4 regions of the Oceanimonas sp. MB9 genome follow, and region 2 is predicted to be linked to each of the others. Evidence: predicted binding sites of a transcription regulator. Region 2 holds the regulator's gene; each other region holds the start of a gene.

Region 1 (5,286 bases), on a different contig from region 2:
TGACCGACATGCTGAGTGCCTCGCGCAATTATCAGACTAATGTGCAGGTAGCCGACGCCGCCAAACAAATGCTGCAGCAGACCCTGCGGCTGGGCAAGGGGTGATAACGCATGCAGGTCAATAACGATTACCTCAACGGCCTGAAGTGGCCGGGGGAGCAAAGTCCGGCGGAAAAGGCTGCCGACAACAGCCGGGCCAAGCTGGAGCAGGAAGACTTTTTTGCCCTGCTCACTCAACAGCTCGCCTATCAGGATCCGTTCAAGCCTGCGGACAACTCCCAGATGATTGCCCAGATGACCTCCTTTTCTACCGCCGACGGCATCAACAACATGACCCAACAGCTGTCGGGGCTGAGTGAGGTGATGACCTCCAGTCAGGCGCTGCAGGCGTCCAGCCTGGTGGGGCAGAAGGTACTGGTGCCAAGCGCCATGGCCTACTGGGACAACAGCGAGCCGGTGGATGGCGTGGTAGTGGCCGGTGAAGGCGCCACCAATGTGCTGATTCGTATCGAAAACGAAAAGGGCGAGCTGGTGCGTACCATTCCCCTGGACGGTAAGCAGCGCGGTAATGTCAATTTCACCTGGGACGGATTAAACGAGGCGGGGGAGCCGGCGCCCACCGGCAAGTACAACATCAAGGTCAGTGGCTTGGTCGACAACCAGCGGGAAGAGCTGAGCGCCCTGGCATTTGCCCGGGTCGACAGTGTCACTCTTGGGAGTGCCGACAGCCCGACCCTGGTCAATCTGGCGGGGCTGGGCGGCCTGCCGCTCAATCAAATTCTGGAAATAGCCAGCCGCAAGGCGGCGTAAGGAGAACTTATGTCTTTTAATATTGCTCTCAGCGGCGTGAATGCGGCCCAGAAAGATCTGGACGTAACCGCCAACAACATCGCCAACGTCAATACCATCGGTTTCAAGGAGTCCCGAGCCGAGTTTGCCGATGTCTACGCCAACTCCATTTTCGCCAACGCCAAAACCCAGTCGGGCAGTGGTGTGCAGACCGCCGCCGTGGCCCAGCAGTTCCATCAGGGCGCATTGCAGTTCACCAATAACTCCCTGGACATGGCCATCAATGGCAGCGGTTTTTTCGTGATGTCCGACGAAGTGGGCTCGCTGGATCGCACTTTTACCCGCGCCGGTGCCTTTCGCCTGAATGACGAGGGTTATGTAGTCAACTCTCAGGGACATTACCTGCAGACCTATCAGGCCAACCAGGACGGCACCCCGGCGGGACTGGGCCTGAACACTACCCAGCCCCTGCGTATACCCGACAAGGCGGGCGAGCCGGTGGCGACCACCGAGGTCAGAACCGGTGTTAACCTGCCGGCCAAGGCGACGGCGCTGGATCCGGCCAACTTCAGCCCCACCGATTCGTCGACCTATACCTCATCCACCTCCATGACCGTTTATGACTCACTGGGTGATACTCATACGGTGACCCAGTATTTCGTTAAGGACAACACCGTGGTGGCGCCGGCCAATGAGTGGAAAATGTTTGTTTATGTGGATGGCAATGATGCGCTCGCCAGCAATGGTGCTGTGCCGGCAAACAGCATGACGCTGGAGTTTGATACCAGTGGTAACCTGCTGCCGGCTTCGGCGACCTCAATTCAGACCGATCAGCTGGGCTTTACTAACGGCTCTGATGCTACTCAGCAAATCACCATCAATATCACCGACGCCAGCATGAATGCCGGTGCCTTTGAAGTGACTTCCAACACTCAGGACGGCAATACCGTGGGCCGGTTGACCAAGGTGGATGTGGGAGCCGATGGCCTGGTGCAGGCCACCTACAGCAACGGCAGCACCGAAAACCTCGGCATAGTGGCCATGGCCCGTTTTCCCAACGAGCAGGGCCTGACCCAGATTGGCGACACTCAATGGCGGCAATCGCTGCTGTCGGGCGAGGCGGTCAGCGGCCAGCCCAACACCGGTATTTTTGGCAAGGTAAGCGTGGCCGCACTGGAACAGTCCAATACCAACCTGACCAGTGAGCTGGTGGATCTCATCACCGCCCAGCGTAACTTCCAGGCCAACTCCCGGGCGCTGGAAGTGAACAGCACCCTGCAGCAGACCATACTGCAAATCCGTTAATACAAACCGGCTGCTGAAAGGAAAACCCGGCTTAAGTGCCGGGTTTTTTATATTGTCCTGATTGATGTCCATTCATTCCATGACCCATCGCGCGCTACCACGGTAGACGCCGAAGATTTCAACTGGCACTGATTTTGCATTAGTTCCATCATTACCCACTCGGCCAATCCGGGAGCTGAAATGGATCATCTGCTTTATATCGCCATGTCGGGCGCCAAGGAAAACATGCACAGTGTGGCCCTGCGCGCCAATAACCTGGCCAACGCCAATACCACCGGTTTTCGTGCCGATCTGGAGCAGGCTCGAGCCATGCAGGCCTTTGGTGAAGGCCTGCCCAGCCGGGTGTTTGCCATGACCGAGCGGCCGGGGCAAAATTTTGCCGCCGGCCCCATTCAGACCACAGGACGAGAACTTGACGTGGCCGTGGCCGGTGACGGCTGGCTGGCGGTGGAAGCGGCGGACGGAACCGAGGCTTATACCCGCTTCGGCAACCTGCAGGTGTCGGTGGAAGGCCTGCTGCAGACCAGTACCGGCCTTAATGTGCTGGACGATGGCGGCAATCCCATCGTGCTGCCGCTGCCGCTGGAGAAAATGGAGATTAACAAGGACGGTACCATCTTTGCACGGTTGGAAGGTGAGCCTGCCGATGGTGGTGCCGAGTTGCAGCGCATCAAGACGGTGTTGCCGGACCATGACCAGATTGAAAAGGGCAATGACGGCCTGTTTCGCCGCAAGGACGGTGAAGCCGAGCCGGCCTCGGCCCAGGTGCAGCTGATTGCCGGTGCGCTGGAAGGCAGTAACGTCAATCCCATCGCCGAAATGACCCATCTTATCGATCTGCAACGGCGCTTTGAGACCCAGCTGAAAATGATGAGTCACGCCGAGGAAAACGACAAGGCCCATGCCCAGCTGCTGCGCATCGGTTAAAGGAGAGCAACATGAACCCCGCATTGTGGATTAGCAAGACCGGGCTCGACGCCCAGCAGACCAATATTTCGGTGACCTCCAACAACCTGGCCAACGCCAGTACCGTTGGGTTTAAAAAGGGCCGGGCCATCTTTGAAGACCTGCTCTATCAGAATATTCACCAGCCCGGTGGCCGGGCCACCGCCGACAGCAACCTGCCTTCCGGGCTGATGCTAGGCGCCGGCAGCAAGGTGGTCGCCACCCAGAAAAGCTTTACTCAAGGGAGCGTGCAGACCACAGACAACGCCCTGGATGTGATGATCGACGGCCGCGGCTTTTTTGAAGTACTGCTTCCCGATGGTACCACCGGCTATACCCGCAACGGCCAGTTTGCCCTCAACGAAGAAGGCATTATCGTGACGCCCGGCAATGGCTACCCGGTATTGCCGGAAATGCAGATCCCGGAAAATGCCCAGAGCATCAGCGTGGGCACCAATGGCGAGGTATCGGTACAGCTGGCCGGTCAGGCCGATTCCCAGGTGATTGGCCAGCTCATCGTGACCGACTTTGCCAACCCCGCCGGCCTGCAGCCCAAGGGGGAAAACCTCTTCCTGGCCACCCAGTCGAGCGGTGCGCCGTTGCAGGGCATTGCCGGCGCCGATGGCTTTGGTACCCTCAAGCAGGGCATGCTGGAAACGTCCAACGTCAACGTGACCGAGGAGCTGGTCAACCTGATTCAGGCCCAGCGGGTCTATGAAATGAACTCCAAGGTGATTTCCGCCGTGGACGACATGCTGGCCTACGTCAACCAGCAGCTGTAACCGGAGACCGGCCATGAGATGTGTCCTGATCCTGAGCGCGGCCGCCCTGCTGGCGGCCTGTACCTCCACGCCCTATACCCCCAAGCCCGACGATCCGGCCTATGCCCCCGTGATGCCGGGGCCGGGGCAGGAGCAGCTCGAACCCAATGGCGCCATTTTTCAGGACAACTATGCCAACAGCCTCTATTCCGACATCAAGGCTCACCGGGTAGGGGACATCATTACCGTGGAGCTGGCCGAGTCAACCCAAGCCCAGAAACGAGCGACCACCCAGCAGGCCAAGGACGGCAGCCTCAATATCAATCCGCTCAACATCGGAGGCCAGCCCATCAATGTGGCGGGGTACCCGGTGACCGCCAGCATGTCGAGCAACAACGAGTTTGACGGCCAGGCGAACACCAACCAGAGCAACAGCCTGCAGGGCAGCATCACGGTGAGCGTGGCGCGAGTGTTGCCCAACGGCAACCTCATGGTGCAGGGGGAGAAGTGGCTGATGCTGAACACCGGCGAGGAATATGTGCGCATCAGCGGCATGATTCGTCCCGAGGACATCAGCGCTGACAACCGGGTAGAGTCCACCCGGGTGGCCAATGCCCGCATCTACTATGGCGGTACCGGCGACTTTGCCAATACCCAGTCCCGCGGCTGGCTGGCCAAATTCTTTAACAGTCCCTGGTTCCCTTTCTAGGAGAAACGGCATGAAACGATTCAGTGGCCTTTTGCTTGTTTGCCTGCTGGCGCTGCCGGCGCAGGCGGCCCGCATCAAGGACATCAGCTCGGTGGCGGGCGTGCGTGCCAACCAGTTGGTGGGTTATGGCCTGGTAGTGGGCCTGCCCGGCACCGGCGAGCGCAATAACGCCTTTGCCCAGCAGACCTTTCGCACCATGCTGACCAATTTCGGCATTACCGTGCCTGATAACCTGCGGCCCAAGATGAACGACGTGGCGCCGGTGGCGGTGCATGCCGAATTGCCGCCGTTCTCCAAGCCGGGCCAGACCATAGACGTGACGGTATCGGCCATTGGCGAGGCCAAGAGCCTGCGTGGCGGCACCCTGTTGCAGACCTTTCTGAAGGGAGTGGACGGTCGGGTCTACGCCCTGGCCCAGGGCAGCCTGGTGGTTGGCGGTTTGGGGGCGGAAGGCGCCGATGGTTCTTCCATCATGATCAATACGCCCACCGTGGGCCGCATTCCCGCGGGCGCCATGGTAGAGCGGGAAGTGCCCAGCTCCTTTGCCCGGGGCGATACCATTACCTTTAATCTACACAGGCCCGACTTTACCACCGCCAAACGCATGGCGGAGGTGATCAATGATCTGGTCGGTCCCACCAGCGCCCAGGCGCTGGATGCCACCTCGGTGAGCGTGTATGCCCCTCGTGACACCGGCCAGCGCGTCAGTTTTTTGTCAACCCTGGAAAACCTGAGTGTGGATGTGGCCGACGAAGCGGCGAAGATCATCGTCAACTCC
Region 2 (5,286 bases):
CATAGAGGGTGTCGGTGCCTTCCGGCAGCTCGCTGTGCAGGCGCAGGTAGCGCAGCACCACGTCTATGGTGACATCGGGGCGCAGGCTGATGAATTCGGTGTTCATCAGCGAGCCGGCGGTGTCTTCCGGATAGGACAGCGCCAGCTCGGCACGCTGGCGATCCTGCTCGTCCATTTCGGTGAGCACCTGGTTGAACAGCTGCTCGGGCAGATCCCGCAGTACATAGGCCAGATCGTCCGACTCCATATCCTCCAGGGCGATGGCCAGCTTTTCCGGCTCCATCAGCCGAATGATGCCGTCGCGCACCTCTTCCGACAGCTCTTCCAGGATCTCGCCGTAATCGTCCGGATCGATCAGCTGCCAGAGCACCTTTCGGCTGGGAGCGGGTGAAGATTCCAGCAACCAGGCCACGTCCCCCGGGCGCATCTGCTGCAGCATGCGGCGCACGTGCACAAACATGCCGCTGTTGAGGGCCTGGGTGACCGCCTCGAGGTGGTCCGTGGTGCCGGTTTGATCGGTGGGCTCGGTCATGGGGGCGGATCCGTCGGGTTATTCCGACTCGTTAAAACGATCCGCCACCAGCCGGGCCACGGCATTCATGGCGGCTTCCGCTTCCGGGCCCTCGGCCACCACGCGAATGGCGTGTCCCTGGGCCGTTTCCAGCATCAGCAGGCCCATGACGCTGTTGGCGGGGGCCTCTTTCTGCTGGTTGCACACGGTGACTTCGGCGTCGAATTGCTGGGTCAGCTGCACCAGCTGAATGGCGGCCCGGGCGTGCAGCCCTAGCTTGTTGACGATTTGCAGGTCGCGTTCAATTTTCGGCATTGCGCTTTTCCAGAGTACGGTGACGTAGCTGCACGCTTTTGCCCATCTGGCCAAAGACCCGGGCCAGCTGTTCGGCGATGAAGACCGAACGGTGCTGACCGCCGGTGCAGCCGATGGCCACGGTGACATAGCTGCGGTTATTGCGTTCCAGGTGAGGCATCCAGGTGATCAGCAGGTTTTCCAGCTGCCACAGGTATTTCATCACCTCGGGCTGGCTGCTCAGGTAATCGGCCACCGGCTGATCCTGGCCGGTAAAGGGGCGCAGTTCGGCAATCCAGTGGGGGTTGGGCAGAAAACGGGCGTCAAACACGAAGTCGGCGTCCTTGGAAACGCCGTATTTGTAGCCAAAGGACTCGAACACCCAGTTCAATTCCTTTTCTTTCTTGCCGAGGATGCGTTCGCGAATGATTTCGCTGAGATCGTGAATGCTTAAGGACGAGGTATCGATGCGCAGGTCCGCGTCCGACGACAGTGGCGCCAGCAGATGAGTTTCTTCGCGAATGGCCTCGTCCAGGGTCAGGCTGTGGCGGGACAGCGGATGCAGCCGGCGAGTGTCCCCAAAACGGCGGATCAGCACTGAATTGTCGGCGTCGATAAAGATGCTGGAAGGCTGAACGTCATCCATGGCTCGCACCTCGGCCAGAAAGGCTTCCAGCTGCTCGGCACTGTCGGGCAGGTTGCGTACGTCTATGCTTACCGCCACCGCTCCGGGTTTGTCCCGGCGCAGCCGCACCAGCTCAGGCAGCAGCGCCACCGGCAGGTTGTCGACGCAGTAATGGCCGAGATCTTCAAGTACCCGTAAGGCCACGGTTTTGCCCGAACCGGAACGGCCACTGACGATCACCAGCTGCATCTTGCTATCCTCAGGCTGAAATCATGATTTGATAGAGTTCCTCATCGCTGCCGGCCTGACGTAATTGCCGGCACACCTGCTTGTTACTCAGTTTCTCGGCGATCAGCGACAGGGTCTTGAGGTGTTGCTTGCATTCCTGCTCCGGTACCAGCAGGGCAAACACCAGGCCCACCGGCTGGTTGTCGATGGCGTCGAATTCCACCGGCTCGGCAAAGGTAAGCAGTACGGCAGTCGCCTTGTTGTCATCACTGATCCGGCCGTGAGGAATGGCGATGCCATTGCCGATGCCGGTACTGCCCATTTTCTCTCGGGCCAGCAGACAGTCAAAAAGCGGCTGGCTGCCGATATTGAGATGTTCGGCAGCCAGCTCGCTGATAATTTCCAGAGCACGTTTTTTGCTCGTGCAGGGGACTGCACTGCGGGTGCAGCCCCTGCTGAGTATGTCGGCGACTTCCATGGTTATTTTTGCTTGAGTTTTTCTTTGTGTTTGATGATTTGACGATCCAGCTTGTCGATGAGGCTGTCGATGGCCGCATACATGTTTTCATGCTGGGAGTTGGCAAACAGCTCGCCGCCGGTGACGTTCAGCTTGGCTTCGGCGATTTGCTGCATTTTTTCCACATTAAGGATGACGTGCGCATTGGTGATGTGATCGAAATGGCGTTCCAGCCGGGTAAACTTGCTGTTCACATAATCACGCAGGGCATCGGTGATCTCGACATGGTGTCCGGTCAGATTTATTTGCATAACGTCTTCCTTCTGTCGTTGCCTTTAAACCAGGCGTTTGCGCTGATTGGAAGGGGGAATGGCCAGTGATTCCCTGTACTTGGCGATGGTTCGCCTGGCCACCTTGATCCCCTGGTCGGCCAGCAGCTGGGCAATTTTGCTGTCGCTCAGCGGCTTGGCCGGGTTTTCGGCCCCGACCAGCTTCTTGATCAGGGCGCGAATTGCCGTGGACGAACACTCACCCCCGTCGTCGGTGCCCACATGACTGGAGAAGAAATACTTGAGTTCAAACACGCCACGGGGGCTGTGCATGAACTTCTGTGTGGTCACCCGGGAGATGGTGGATTCGTGCATCTCCACCGCTTCCGCCACATGGTTCAGCACCATGGGCTTCATGGCCTCTTCTCCATATTCAAAGAATGCCTGTTGTTGTTCAACAATACAATTGGCAACCTTGAGCAGGGTCTCATTTCGGCTTTCAAGGCTCTTGAGAAACCACTTGGCGTCCTGCAGGTGATTGCGAATAAACTGGCCGTCCTCGCTGTTGCGGGGCTTGCTGGCCAGGGCCGCGTAGGTCTGGTTGAGCCGTATCTTGGGCATGGCCTCGGGGTTGAGTTCCACCACCCAGACCCCGCTGCGCTTGGTGACCACCACATCGGGAATGACGTATTCGGAGTTACCCTGAATAATGCTGCTGCCGGGGCGGGGCTCCAGTTGCTGAATCAGCGCCAGCACTTCCCTGAGCTCGTCTTCCTTGAGCTTGGTCTTGCGCTGCAGGCTGCGGTAGTCACGGTTGCCGAGCAGGTCCATGTGCTGGGCCAGCAAGGCGCGGGCTTCACTCAGCCAGGGTGTGTCGGGCGGATACTGCTCTAGCTGAATGCACAGGCATTCCTGCACGCTGCGGGCGGCCACGCCGATGGGATCGAAGTGCTGAATACGCTTGAGCACTGCTTCCACTTCGTCGGCTTCGATACCGAGCTCCTGGGCCGATACCGCTTCCAGCAGATCGTCGATACCGGCGGTGAGGTAGCCGGCGTCGTCGACGGCATCGATTATGGCCATGGCGATGGCCTGATCGGTGTCACTGAAAGGGGTCAGATTCATCTGCCAGATCAGGTAGTCCTGCAGGCTCTCGGTGGTTTCACCCTGGTAAACGCTGTCTTCCAGCCCTTCCGGCAGGCCGGCGCCGCCGCTGACCGGAGAGGCGGTGTAAACCTCCTCCCAGCTGGTGTCCATGGGCAAGTCTTCGGACAGCTGGTTGCGCTCCATGGCGGTGTCGGCGGCCATCTGCTCTTCGTTGCGGTTGTCGGCCACCTTGACGCTGTCGGCTTCCTCCTGCTCCAGCAGGGGGTTGCTGTCCAGCGCCTGCTGAATTTCCTGCTGCAGCTCCATGCTGGACAGCTGCAACAGGCGAATGGCCTGCTGCAGCTGGGGCGTCATGGTCAGCTGCTGGCCCAGACGTAACTGAAGAGTCGGCTTCATGTATGCAAACGTCCTTCCATATCAACCGCGGGTTGCGGTGCCTTCAGAGGCTGAATTGTTCGCCGAGATAAACCTTTTTGACCTGCTCGTTGGCGAGGATTTCCGTCGGTGTGCCGGCGGCGATGCGGTGCCCATGACTGACAATATAGGCCTTTTCGCACACGTCCAGGGTCTCGCGTACATTGTGATCGGTGATCAGTACGCCCAGTCCTCTGTCCCTGAGGTGCAGAATGATTTTCTTGATGTCTATCACCGAAATGGGATCCACGCCGGCAAAGGGTTCGTCGAGCAGAATAAAGCGCGGATCCGCCGCCAGCGCCCGGGCGATCTCAACCCGCCGCCGTTCGCCGCCGGACAGACTCATTCCCAGGCTGTCGCGAATATGGGTAATGTTGAATTCTTCCAGCAGCTGTTCCATTTTCTCGCTGCGGCCGTCGGCATTCAGATCCTTGCGGGTCTGCAGCACCGCCATCAGGTTGTCGGCAACGCTCAGGCGGCGAAAAATCGAGGCCTCCTGGGGCAGGTAGCCAATGCCGGAGCGGGCGCGCACGTGCATGGGCTCGTGACTGATATCCTGGCCGTCGATGGTGATGCTGCCGGCGTCCCGCTGGACCAGGCCTACAATCATGTAAAAGGAGGTGGTCTTGCCGGCACCGTTGGGGCCGAGCAGACCCACGATCTGACCGGTGTTCACGGTCAGGCTGACGTCGGCCACCACTTTGCGGCCCTTGTAGCTTTTCTGCAGGCCGCGCGCTTTCAGTATCGCCATGCTCAGTTCTTGTCCTGCTCGTCGAAATTCTGCACCTGCTCGGGCAGGAAGATGGTGGTGACCCTGTCCTTGCCGCCCTGGCTTTCGGCCTCCATCTGCTCCTTGTCGATAAAGTAGCGAATACGGTAGCCGGTGACGATGTTGTCATCCTGCTTGAGCTTGGCGTCCCGAATCAGGGTGATGGTGCGGGCGCGCATGTCGTAGTGAATTTCCCGCGCCTCGGCATGCACCGGCTTGCCGTTGTTGAGGATCTGCTCGTAGGTGGCCGGACTGCCCTTGGCGGTCATCGACTGCAGGCCCTGTTCATTGCGGATCACCACCAGCTGGTCGGCGCGCACGTCTATGCTGCCCTGCTTGACCACTACCTTGTCGATAAAGGTGACCTTGTCATCGGCCAGCTCTACCAGTTGACGGCCCGCGTCTATGGTCACCGGCTGGCGAAAGTCGCTGTCCCTGGCCTGGGCCTGACCCAGGCCGAGCAGGCCGCCAAGACTAAGGATTGAAATAAGTTGCCCGGGTTTCATTCAGTAATTCCACCGTTTGTTGATCAAGCTCGCCCAGCACACCCAGCCCCTCGGCCTGGTATTGCGGACTTTGCAGCCGCACCTGCCGGTTGGAGCGCAGCTGGTT
Region 3 (5,286 bases), on a different contig from region 2:
TCACCACCGCCAGCAGATCCGGATCCATGGGTTTGGCCAGCAGATCCCAGGCGCCCTGGCGCAGGGCCTCAAGCGCCAGCTCGCGCTCGCCGTGGCCGGTGAGAATGATTACCGGCCTGTCGGTGAATTCGGGCAGGGCGGCCAGGGTGTGGTGCGGATCAAACAGGGGCGGCAGGGACAGATCCAGCAGGATCAAATCCGCATCCACCCGTCCCAGCAGGGCACGCAGCTCGTCAAGATCGGCGCCGGTATGGACTTCGTAGCCTTCCGAACGCAGCCACTGGGCACTCAGGGTGCGAAAGGCGGGTTCATCGTCGATCACCACAATGCGGGCCATGGTCATGATGCGGGCTCCTCGGGAAAGGAAAATTCAAAGGTCACCGGCCAGCCGGCGTCGTTGCGGTGGCGAATATGGCCGCCGTGGGCTTCCATGATGCGTTGTACGATGGCCAGGCCCAGGCCGCTGCCGCCCTGGCGACGGGTTACAAAGGGGCGGAACAGCCGGCCCTGCATGTCGGCCTCGATGGCCGGGCCATTGTTGTGCAGCCACAACACCCCGGGGGCGTCTCCGGCTTCCAGCCGAATATGACCCTGTGGCTGGTTGCGTACAAAGGCCAGGGCGTTGTCGATCAGGTTGGTCAGCACCTGCTGCAGGCGGTAGGCATCGGCCCACAGGGTGTAGTTTGCCGGCAGCACATAATCAAACTGCACTCGTTGCCAGTCGAACTGGGGTTGCAGGCTTTTCAGCAGGGGCTCCAGGGGCACGGCGCGGGCCTGGATCTGCAATTGGCCGGAATAGGTCAGCAGATCCGCAATCAGCCGGTCGGCGCGCTTGAGCTGATCCTGAATCATGTTCTTGCGCTCGGCGTCCAGGCCGGCGGTGGCCATGGAGATGGTATTGAGCGGGTTGCGCAGCTCGTGGGCCATGGCCGCCGACAGCCCGCCCAGCTCCACCAGGTGCTGTTCCGAGACCCGTTTGCGCTCGGCTTCGGCCAATTGCAGCGAGCGTTCCAGCAGGCCACAGCGGGTAGCCAGCAGGGAGCCGAACACCTCGGCGGTGAGCCGCATGCCGGGGGTAACGTCATCAAAGCCCTTGAGCCGGAACTGCCAGCCCTGGGCATGATGCAGGCACCACAGCTCCAGCCCGGGGCCGGGTTCGTAAAACGGTGTTTGGGTCAGCAGGCGTATGGTGACCGCCTGACCCATCTGCCGGGCCAGCAGGCGCTCGGCGGTCTGGGCCAGGGCATTCCAACCGCTGGCGTCGCGCAGCTGTGCCAGCCAGGTTTCCAGCAGTTGCTCATCAAGCCGGCTGCCCGGGTAGACCAAGCGCTCTACCAGGGCGCTTACCGGCCGGTATAACGCCAGAGCCAGCATCAGCAACAGCAGTGAATACAGCCACAACTGCCACTGGGGCACGGCGGCCAGCGCCTGCATGCCCAGCCGTCCGGCCATGGCACTGAACAGTGCCATCAGCCCCAGCAACAGGCCGGTCATCAGAATCCACAGCAGCGCCCGGTTGGCCCAGGCGTTGATTTCCAGCATTTGATAACGCACCACGCCGTAGACCAGCAGCAGCACATAGCTCGGCAGCAGCAACATGGGCCAGGGGTACCAGTGCAGCCCCAGGGAGGGAAAGATAAAGCTGGTGGCCAGCAGCAGGCCCCAGGCACCGGCGGCGAACATGGCGGCAATGGAGCGGCGCCGGTTGCCTTTGTGGTGCACAAAGCCCCACAACAGCAGGGCATGAGCCAGCACGCCGATGAAAATGGTGTAGCCGATGTTGAACCAGCCACTGCCCTGAAACACGAAATAGTGCTCAAAGGGACCAAAGGCGATGATGCCGCCACCGCCTTGCCACAGGGTGATGATACTGACCAGTACGGCGGCGCCGTACAGCAGGCCGCGATAGCGCGCCAGCCGGCTCAGCCAGGGGCGCAGGCCCGGCCCCTGGTTGACAAAGCCGATGGCGAAGTCGAGAAAAAAGGTGGGCATCAGCGGGTTGGCGAGGATCAGCGCCATGCCCAGGGTGTCCAGGCCGTAAAACACCGCCACATGGCCGGCGCACCACAGTGCCATCATCACCCCAAAGCCAGCCAGCGCCTTCATGCTGCGCCGGCTGCGGGCGCGCCAGAACAACCAGGCCGATACCAGCAGGGCGCAGCCGCTGGTGAGCATCATCATGAGTTCAAAGGCGAGTTCCAGGGGCATGGCAACCGTGGCTTCCGGTGTAAATGAAATTGACAGTTCGAGCGTCTGGAACTGTAAACCCTGTTGTCAGTGAGCACAAGTTTTCGCGTCGTTATTGATCCAGGGCAAGGCGGGGCGTGCTTTTTAACAGGCTGGCACGCTTTGTGCTTTGTATGCATCACCAAACCAGCAAGTGAGCATAACCCAAATGAACATGACCGCCCTGTTGATGGAATTTTCCGCTATTGTGATCGTTCTTCTGATGGCGGGCCTGCCGGCCCTGGTACGCCGCCAACTGGCCCGTTAAGGAGGATCCATGGAACTCGATGCCGCCATACTGTCGCGAATACAGTTTGCCTTTACCGTCAGTTTTCACATTATCTTTCCGGCCATCACCATTGGCCTGGCTACCGCCATTGCTATCTGGGAAGGGCTCTGGCTGAAAACCCGTAATCCGGTGTATTTTCAGCTGGCCAAATTCTGGATCAAGCCTTTTGCCATCACCTTTGGCATGGGGGTGGTGAGCGGCATCGTGCTGTCTTACGAGTTTGGCACTAACTTCTCCCGCTTTTCCGAAATCACCGGTGCCGTGCTCGGGCCGCTGATGGCCTACGAGGTGCTGACCGCCTTCTTCCTAGAAGCGGGTTTTCTCGGGGTCATGCTGTTTGGCTGGCAGCGGGTGGGGGAAAAGCTGCACTTTTTCTCCACCTGTGTGGTGGCGGTCGGCACTTGGATCTCCGCCTTCTGGATCATCGTCGCGAATTCCTGGATGCAGACGCCAGCGGGGTACGAGCTGGTGGACGGCCGCTTTGAGGTGGCCAGCTGGATGGAGGTGATTTTCAATCCGTCCATGCCCTACCGCCTGACCCACATGTTGCTGGCGGCCATGCTTAGCGCCACCTTCCTTATCGGTGGTGTCAGCGCCTGGTATCTGTATAAAAAACGGGATCTGGCCTTTGGCCGCAAGGGGCTGTCCATGGCACTGTGGGCGGCGCTGCTGCTGGCACCGGTGCAGGCCCTGGTGGGGGATTTTCACGGCCTCAACGTAAAAGAGCACCAGCCCATCAAGGTGGCGGCCATGGAGGGGATCTGGCCGGAAACCGAGCGCGGCGCGCCGCTGCTGCTGTTCGCGGTGCCCGACATGGAGGCCGAGACCAATCATTTTGAGATCAAGATCCCCAAGCTGGCGTCGCTGATCCTCACCCACGAGCTGGACGGCGAGCTGCAGGGCCTGAAGTCGGTACCCGCCGACGAGCGCCCCTATGTGCCCCTGATTTTTTATTCCTTCCGCATCATGGTGGGCCTGGGCATGCTGATGATAGGTGCCGCCCTCTGGGGCCTGTGGCTGCGCAGAAAGAACGGCCATTTTGAAAGTCGGCCTTTTCAGTGGCTGATGATGCTGATGATCCCGTCCGGCGTGATCTCCACCCTGGCCGGCTGGTACGTGGCCGAGGTGGGCCGTCAGCCCTGGCTGGTGCATGGCCTGGTGCGCACCATGGAGGTGGTGTCGCCGCTGCCGGCGGAGCGGGTGCTGTTTTCCCTGACCCTGTTTGTGCTGACCTACAGCCTGCTGTTCTGTGTATACCTCTATTTCATGGCCAAGCTGATCCGCAAGGGCCCGCCCGACATGGCTCGCCTGGAGCAACACATGATTGGCATCAAGGCCCCCGGTTTTGCCCTGGCCTGGGTGAAGAAACTGCAACACGACGTGGTGGAGAACTGAGATGGATCTGGCGCTGTTTTATTATTTGCTGCTGGGCTTTGCGGTCCTGATGTATGTGGTGCTGGACGGCTTTGACCTCGGCCTCGGCATTCTTTACCCCTGGTTTCGCAGCGAGGGCGAGCGGGATCACATGATGCGCTCCATCTCCCATGTGTGGGACGGCAACGAAACCTGGCTGGTGTTTGGCGGCGTAGTGCTGTTCGCCGCCTTTCCCGCCGCCTATGCCGGCATACTGGCCACCCTGTACACGCCCATCATCATCATGCTGATCGGGCTTATCTTTCGCGGCGTGGCCTTTGAGTACCGGTTCAAGTCACACCGTTCCAAGCCCTGGTGGGACAAGTCGTTCTGGCTCGGCTCCACCGTGGCCACCTTTTGCCAGGGGGCCATTCTCGGTGCCGTGGTGCAGGGGGTGGACGCCGTGCCGGGAGAGCTCGGCGCCCTTGACTGGCTCAGCCCCTTCAGCCTGTTTACCGGCTTTGCGCTGATGGTGGCCTATTCCCTGCTGGCCTGCTGCTACCTGGTGCTGAAAAGCCGGGACCCCGTGCTGACCCGGGCCGCCCACCTGGGACGCCGGCTGGTGCTTGCCATCATGGTCATTCTGCTGGCGCTGAGCCTGTGGATGGTGCTGGACAACGAACAGGTCAGCGCCCGCTGGTTTGACGGCCTCAATTTTATCTGGCTGTCGCCGCTGCCGCTGCTGAGCATGGTGCTGGGCTTTTTACTGTACCGGGATCTGGACGGCGAGCCCCATGAAACCCGGCCCTTCTGGCTGGCCTGTGGCCTGTTCCTGCTCGGCTTTGGTGGCCTGGTGGTGAGCCTGTTCCCTTACCTGATCCCCCATCAGCTCACGCTGTGGCAGGCCAGCGCCCCCGATACCAGCCTCAAGTTCCTGCTGCCGGGCATTCTGATTTTCCTGCCGCTGATCTGCGCCTATACCCTGTGGGGCTACCGTATCTTTTCCGGCAAGGTGGAAGATTTCGAGGAAGGTTACTGATGGCCGGGAAAAAGGGCTGGCTGTGGTTTGCGGCACTTTACCTGGCCGGAGTGGGAGTGATCACCCTGGTGGGGATGGCCGTCAGGCTGCTGCTGGGCAGCCCCTGAGCCCCGGTCCGTCGCTGAACAAAAACGACCCGTATGGGTCGTTTTTGTTATGGGGCCACGTTAAGATGCCTGCCTCAGTAATAGGCGTTCCGGCCCGCGCCGCCGTTGCGACATACGCTCAGACACGGGATGTTACCATGCACAGTTCTGCCCCCTTTCCCTCGAACGAACCGGCCCGCCTCGCCTGCCTGCACCAGTTGCAGCTGCTCGATACTCCCCCGGATCCGGAATTCGACCAGCTGGTGGAGCTGGCCTGTCTGCTGCTGAATGCG
Region 4 (5,286 bases), on a different contig from region 2:
TTTATCATGTTTGAGACATCCCCAGACCGGCAGGCACACCGGGTCTTTGCCGGTGTAGCCCTGGCCATCATGCTGGGCGCGCTGGAAATCACCCTGCTGATGCCGGCCATTTCCAGCCTGGGGCGCACCTTTGACGCCCCAGCCCTGGCGCCGCTGCTGGTCAGCGGCTATCTGTTCACCATGACCCTGACCATGCCGGTATATGGCCGGCTGAGCGATCGTTTCGGCCGCCTGCCCTGCCTGCTGACGGCCATTGCCCTCTTTATATTGGGTTCGATGACCAGTGTCCTGGCCGACAGCCTGGCGCAGCTGTTGGCCACCCGGTTACTCACCGGTCTCGGTGGCGGTGGCCTGATTGCACTGTCGTTTGCGGTGATTGCCGATGTAATACCGCCTCGTCAGGTGGGCCGCTATCAGGGACTGATCTCCACCCTGTTCGCGGTATCCAGCGTGGCCGGGCCGCTGCTGGGCGCCGCCCTGATTGCCCGCTTTGACTGGCGCTGGCTGTTTCTGTTCAAGCTGCCCCTGGGCGTACTCGCCATGGGGCTGTGCTGGTGGGCACTGCAGGGCCTGGGACACAGGGGTACCCGCAGCAGGCCCGACCACACCGGCATGGTGCTGCTGGTGCTGGCGGGGGTGGCCTGGGGACTGTCCACCAACACCGCCGAGCTGCTGCCGGCACTGGCGCCGTGGCAGCCGCTCCTGATCGGTTCGGCCCTGCTGCTCAGCCTGTTGCTGCTGGTGCAGCAGTGGCGGCATCCTCACCCCGTGCTGCCGTTGCGGCTGCTGAGGGAACGGCTGATGGCCATGGCAGTGCTGCTGCTGGCCTTGTCGGAAGCGGTGCGGTTGGGATTGCTGGTGTATCTGCCCCTGGCGCTGGAGCAGCAGGGGCAGCGGCCGGAAGACACCAGCCGAGTATTGCTGTGGTTTATTCTAAGTGTCACCGCCGGCACCTTTGTCAGCGGCAAGCGCATTGCCCATGTGGGCTACTGCCGTCCCTTTCCCTGGGCCGGTGGCCTGCTGCTGGGACTGGGCTGTGGCCTGCTGTGGGGATTGGTGAACCATGGCCTGAGCGGCCTCTGGCTGTATGGTGGTTTAATTGCCGCCGGCGTGGGCATCGGCTTTCTGATCGTGGCCTGCTCCATCGCGGTGCAGAACGCCCTGCCCGCCAGCCAGCTGGGGGCTGGGCTGGCGCTGATGAACTTCTGCCGCTCGCTGGGCGGCACCCTGGGAGTGATCTGGCTGGGCTGGCAGTATCAGCAGCAACAGGCCGACTGGTCGGCGCCGGTCTACCTGTCACTGGCCGGCTATGGCTTGGGATGTCTGCTGCTGGGTTTTATCATGCCCGACCGGGAGCTGGGCAACCAGGCCAAGAACCCCTCGGGCTGACTGTCAGGCTTCGGCCAGGGGGCTGACCCGGCAGCCTTCGATCACCATGCGGGTGATCACCTCGGCGGCCTGATCAAAGTCGGTCTCGTCGAGCTCGTCCTTGCCCAGGGCCATGGTGATCTGCCAGTTGAAGTCGGCGTAGGTCTGGGTGGATGCCCAGATGGCAAACAGCAGGTGCTTGGGCTCCAGCCGGGCCATCAGCCCCTGCTCCATCCACTGACTCAGGCGCTCGCTTAGAAAACGGGTCTGGCCGCTCAGGCGTTGAATGATGTCTTCCGGCAGGTGGGGAGCACCGTGCATGATCTCGCTGGCGAACACCTTGGAGGCATAGGGGTAATCCCGGGAGATGAGCAGCTTGGCGCGAATGTAGGCGGTCAGCGCCGTCAGCGGATCCTGATGTTCTTCAAAGGGCGCCGAGGCCGCCAGCAACGGTTCGGTGACGCTTTCCAGCACGGCCCGGTACAGGTTTTCCTTGCTGCCAAAGTAATAGTAGATATTGGGCTTGGGCAACTGCGCCAACTCGGCGATATCGGCGGTCTTGGTGGCGGCATAGCCGTGCTCGGCAAACACCCGGCTGGCTGCGCGAATAATCTTCTCTTCGTTCCTTGCTCTTATCCGTGACATAGTTATTTTTTGGCTCCGTCCACAAAATGCGGGCTTTGTTTTTGCCAACCATACCGGAATACGGTAAAAATTCATAAAAAAAACGCCCACCACAAGGTGAGCGTGAAAAAAGAGTAACCAAGGTTACCCCTCGACCAAAACAACATGTTATCCCAGCGGGGAGCCAGCTCCCTCAGCTGCAATCCGCCTGCAGGCCGGCATGCTCGACGCCGGCTACCGCGCAGGCTTCATCCACATCGGACAGATCGCCGGTAATGCCGACGGCGCCGATGATGCGCTTGTTTTCATCACGAATAAGTACCCCGCCCGGCGCCGGCAGAATTTTGCCTTCGCCCAGGGTATTGAGTGACTGCATAAAGCCCGGCCGGGCTGCGGCCATTTCCGCCAGCCCGCGAGAGCTGCGTCCCAGGGCGATGGAGCCCCAGGCTTTGGCAATGGCGATATCGGGGCGCATCAGACTGGAATCGTCCTGCCGCTGCAGGGCCACCAATACGCCTGCATTGTCCAGCACAGCCACGGTCAGCGGCGCGGCCGAGACTTCCTTCGCCCGGTTCAGTGCGCCCTGAATGATCACCAGTGCCTGTTCAAGTGAAACTGTATTCATTACTTAATGACTCCCTGTCTAGCCATACTAAAGTATTACCAACTGGGCCCTAATAAAACATAAAACCGGGACAAAGTTAACAGATTTTTGTATACGTTTAATATAAAGATAATTATCTTATTACCTTTCCCACCATCCTGCGCTCGGTGTTAACATTCCCTCAGTGTGGCCTCAGTGGCACATATTTTGCCTGAACTGTGCCATGGACTTTCGGGCCTGCCTGGCCCTTCCTCGGAGAGACGAACAATGCCGGAGTTGCGACAGGTTTCCACGCTGAACTGGTTGATGTGCTGGTTGATGCTCAGCTGCCTGATGATCACCCTGCTGCCCGAGCGGCTGTTTGCAGGCGCCCTGGGTACCTGGCTGGCAGATTACCGCCTGCTGTTTGTGCTGATGATGGTACTGTCGGCCACCTACTTTTTGTCCATCGCGGCCATCATGCTGTTTCAGCACGTGTTTTACCGAAAGCAACGGCTGACCCGACAAAAGCTGCTGAAGGAACTGCTGGATTATCTGGACGCCAGTGAAAAGGCGGTGCTGCGGGAGTTCGTCATTCAGCGCAGAAACGTCATAAAACTGCCGGTAACCGAGCCCGCCGTCAAAAATCTGTTGCAGCAGGGTATTCTCAGCCATGCCTATGGCGAGCCCGGCGACACCGTCCTGCAGGGGATTCGGCCACTGATGGTAACCCTGGAGGCCAGGCCGCTGCTCACCTTTCGCGTGCTGGGACTGAACCCGGCCAGCATGACCGACGAGCAAAAAAGTCAGATCATGAGCAACCGACCCCGCTATGCCAGCAGGCAGCTGGGCCGGGGCTGAGCCGGCACTTCAGTCGCCGGTTCTTTCCTTCAGGTAACCTTCATAATCGGGAATGCAAATGCTGAAGTCGGCGCTCATCTGAGCGCTGTTAATCAGCATGTCGGCGGTGGCGGCATTGGTGGCTACCGGAATATTCCATACCGAGGCCAGCCGCAACAACGCCTTGACGTCCGGATCATGAGGTACGGCGTTGAGCGGATCCCAGAAGAAAATCAGCACGTCGATCTTGCCCTCGGCGATCAGGGCGCCCAGTTGCTGATCGCCGCCCATGGGGCCCGACAGCAGGCACTCGACCGGCAGCCCGACCCGACGACCGAGCATGGTGCCGGTGGTGCCGGTGGCATACAGGCGGTGGGGGCGCAGCGCCTCGGCGTGGGTGGATACCCAGTCCAGTAACTGGGATTTCTTGTGATCGTGGGCCACCAGGGCCACGTTCTTGCGGGCGGAAAGGGTTCGTTGCGTCTCTTTCATGGCTACGGCATCCTTAATGATAACTGCCCCCATGGTAGCCAAAGCTGCCTCAAATAAGCAGCCCTGCAAAACACAAAAAGCCCCCTTTCGGGGGCTTTTTCAATGATCGTGAGCTCCGGACTCAGGCCACCTCGTAATAGACGGCGTTTTTGGCGGTCTCCTCGGCCAGAATGGCCAGGGCCACGGGTATGCACTTGCCACACTGGGCACCCACACCCAGCTCGCGCTTGAGATCCATAAACTCGCTATGACCCTCGGCGATGGCCTCTTTCAGCTGGCGCTCTGTAATACCCTTGCACAAACACACATACATGGAAATGTCCTCCGCTCTCAGGACAAATCTAAATGATATCAGTTATCAGTGCAAGTCAATTTTGTTGAAAAAAACGACGTCGATCACGGCGTTTTTGCCGGGTTCAGTTTCGCTGCCTGGCGGCAAGGGCATCGACTTGGGCCGACATATCATAGCCGGCGGCGGCGCACTGCTGCAGCAGCTTGGCCACCGGCTGACGGGAAGCCTGTGACAGCGCCCACAGGGTGATGGAACGCGTGCCGCTGCGGCAAAATGCCAGCGCCGGTTGCGGGTGTGCCTGCAGTGCCTGGTCAAAACGCGCAATGGCGCCCTCGGTAAACTGACCGGAGCTGATAGGTATCCACTCCCAGGCAAAGCCACGGGCCCTCGCCTGCTCGGCCAGTGCCTCGGCCGCCGGCTGGCCGGCGGCTTCACCGTCGGGGCGGTTGCAGATCAGGGTGCGGTAGCCCAGGGCCTGTAACCGGGGCAAATCCTCGGTGGTCACCTGATCCGCCACCGCAAAATTCGCTGTGACCGGCTTGATATCCATGCTGGCTTCCTCATGCTGTGTTCGGCGCGGACTGCCCGCAGGCCTTTAGATTAGAAGCTACTAACGTAAAGGACTGCACGCAAGCCATAAACGAAAAAAGGAGGCCGAAGCCTCCTTTTTTACAGCGCGGGTTGCGCCAGTCATCAATTACTTGATGATCTTGGCTACAACGCCGGCGCCTACGGTGCGGCCACCTTCACGGATAGCGAAGCGCAGACCGTCTTCCATCGCGATGGGAGCGATCAGGCTTACAACCATCTTGATGTTGTCGCCAGGCATTACCATTTCAACGCCTTCCGGCAGTTCGATGGTACCGGTCACGTCAGTGGTACGGAAGTAGAACTGCGGACGGTAGCCCTTGAAGAACGGAGTGTGACGGCCGCCTTCGTCTTTGGACAGTACGTATACTTCGGATTCGAAGTCGGTGTGCGGGGTGATGGAGCCCGGCTTGGCCAGAACCTGACCACGCTCAACGTCTTCACGCTTGGTACCACGCAGCAGAACACCAACGTTCTCACCGGCACGGCCTTCGTCCAG

The links. The regulator sigma-54, encoded in region 2, starts transcription at its own class of promoters, with help from an activator protein. The targets are predictions, from matches to a motif close to TGGCACNGTTTTNGCTT.
Region 1: a site for sigma-54 is predicted at 2,217-2,233, ahead of flgF (flagellar basal-body rod protein FlgF). Genes of this name have one in related genera too.
Region 3: a site for sigma-54 is predicted at 2,341-2,357, ahead of OJHNALOF_RS04830 (cytochrome ubiquinol oxidase subunit I). Genes of this name have one in related genera too.
Region 4: a site for sigma-54 is predicted at 2,793-2,809, ahead of OJHNALOF_RS03430 (superinfection exclusion B family protein). Genes of this name have one in related genera too.

Annotation. Positions count from the first base shown of each region.
Region 1 is NZ_VFBE01000005.1:518,456-523,741, forward strand. Features, by position in the region: gene flgC (flagellar basal body rod protein FlgC) at 1-104, shown strand, start outside; gene OJHNALOF_RS05675 (flagellar hook assembly protein FlgD) at 111-809, shown strand; gene flgE (flagellar hook protein FlgE) at 819-2,093, shown strand; gene flgF (flagellar basal-body rod protein FlgF) at 2,274-3,020, shown strand; gene flgG (flagellar basal-body rod protein FlgG) at 3,032-3,820, shown strand; gene flgH (flagellar basal body L-ring protein FlgH) at 3,834-4,508, shown strand; gene OJHNALOF_RS05700 (flagellar basal body P-ring protein FlgI) at 4,519-5,286, shown strand, end outside.
Region 2 is NZ_VFBE01000008.1:44,625-49,910, forward strand. Features, by position in the region: gene mgtE (magnesium transporter) at 1-532, opposite strand, end outside; gene OJHNALOF_RS11015 (HPr family phosphocarrier protein) at 551-826, opposite strand; gene rapZ (RNase adapter RapZ) at 813-1,679, opposite strand; gene ptsN (PTS IIA-like nitrogen regulatory protein PtsN) at 1,690-2,136, opposite strand; gene hpf (ribosome hibernation promoting factor) at 2,139-2,426, opposite strand; gene OJHNALOF_RS11035 (RNA polymerase factor sigma-54) at 2,451-3,887, opposite strand; gene lptB (LPS export ABC transporter ATP-binding protein) at 3,931-4,656, opposite strand; gene lptA (lipopolysaccharide transport periplasmic protein LptA) at 4,659-5,180, opposite strand; gene lptC (LPS export ABC transporter periplasmic protein LptC) at 5,149-5,286, opposite strand, start outside.
Region 3 is NZ_VFBE01000005.1:331,324-336,609, forward strand. Features, by position in the region: gene OJHNALOF_RS04820 (sigma-54 dependent transcriptional regulator) at 1-343, opposite strand, end outside; gene OJHNALOF_RS04825 (sensor histidine kinase) at 340-2,208, opposite strand; gene OJHNALOF_RS04830 (cytochrome ubiquinol oxidase subunit I) at 2,504-3,910, shown strand; gene OJHNALOF_RS04835 (cytochrome d ubiquinol oxidase subunit II) at 3,912-4,907, shown strand; gene OJHNALOF_RS04840 (GAF domain-containing protein) at 5,152-5,286, shown strand, end outside.
Region 4 is NZ_VFBE01000005.1:20,188-25,473, reverse strand. Features, by position in the region: gene OJHNALOF_RS03445 (MFS transporter) at 7-1,389, shown strand; gene OJHNALOF_RS03440 (TetR/AcrR family transcriptional regulator) at 1,393-2,013, opposite strand; gene OJHNALOF_RS03435 (heme-binding protein) at 2,186-2,617, opposite strand; gene OJHNALOF_RS03430 (superinfection exclusion B family protein) at 2,864-3,436, shown strand; gene OJHNALOF_RS03425 (methylglyoxal synthase) at 3,446-3,907, opposite strand; gene OJHNALOF_RS03420 ((2Fe-2S)-binding protein) at 4,029-4,220, opposite strand; gene OJHNALOF_RS03415 (TIGR01244 family sulfur transferase) at 4,324-4,749, opposite strand; gene tuf (elongation factor Tu) at 4,897-5,286, opposite strand, start outside.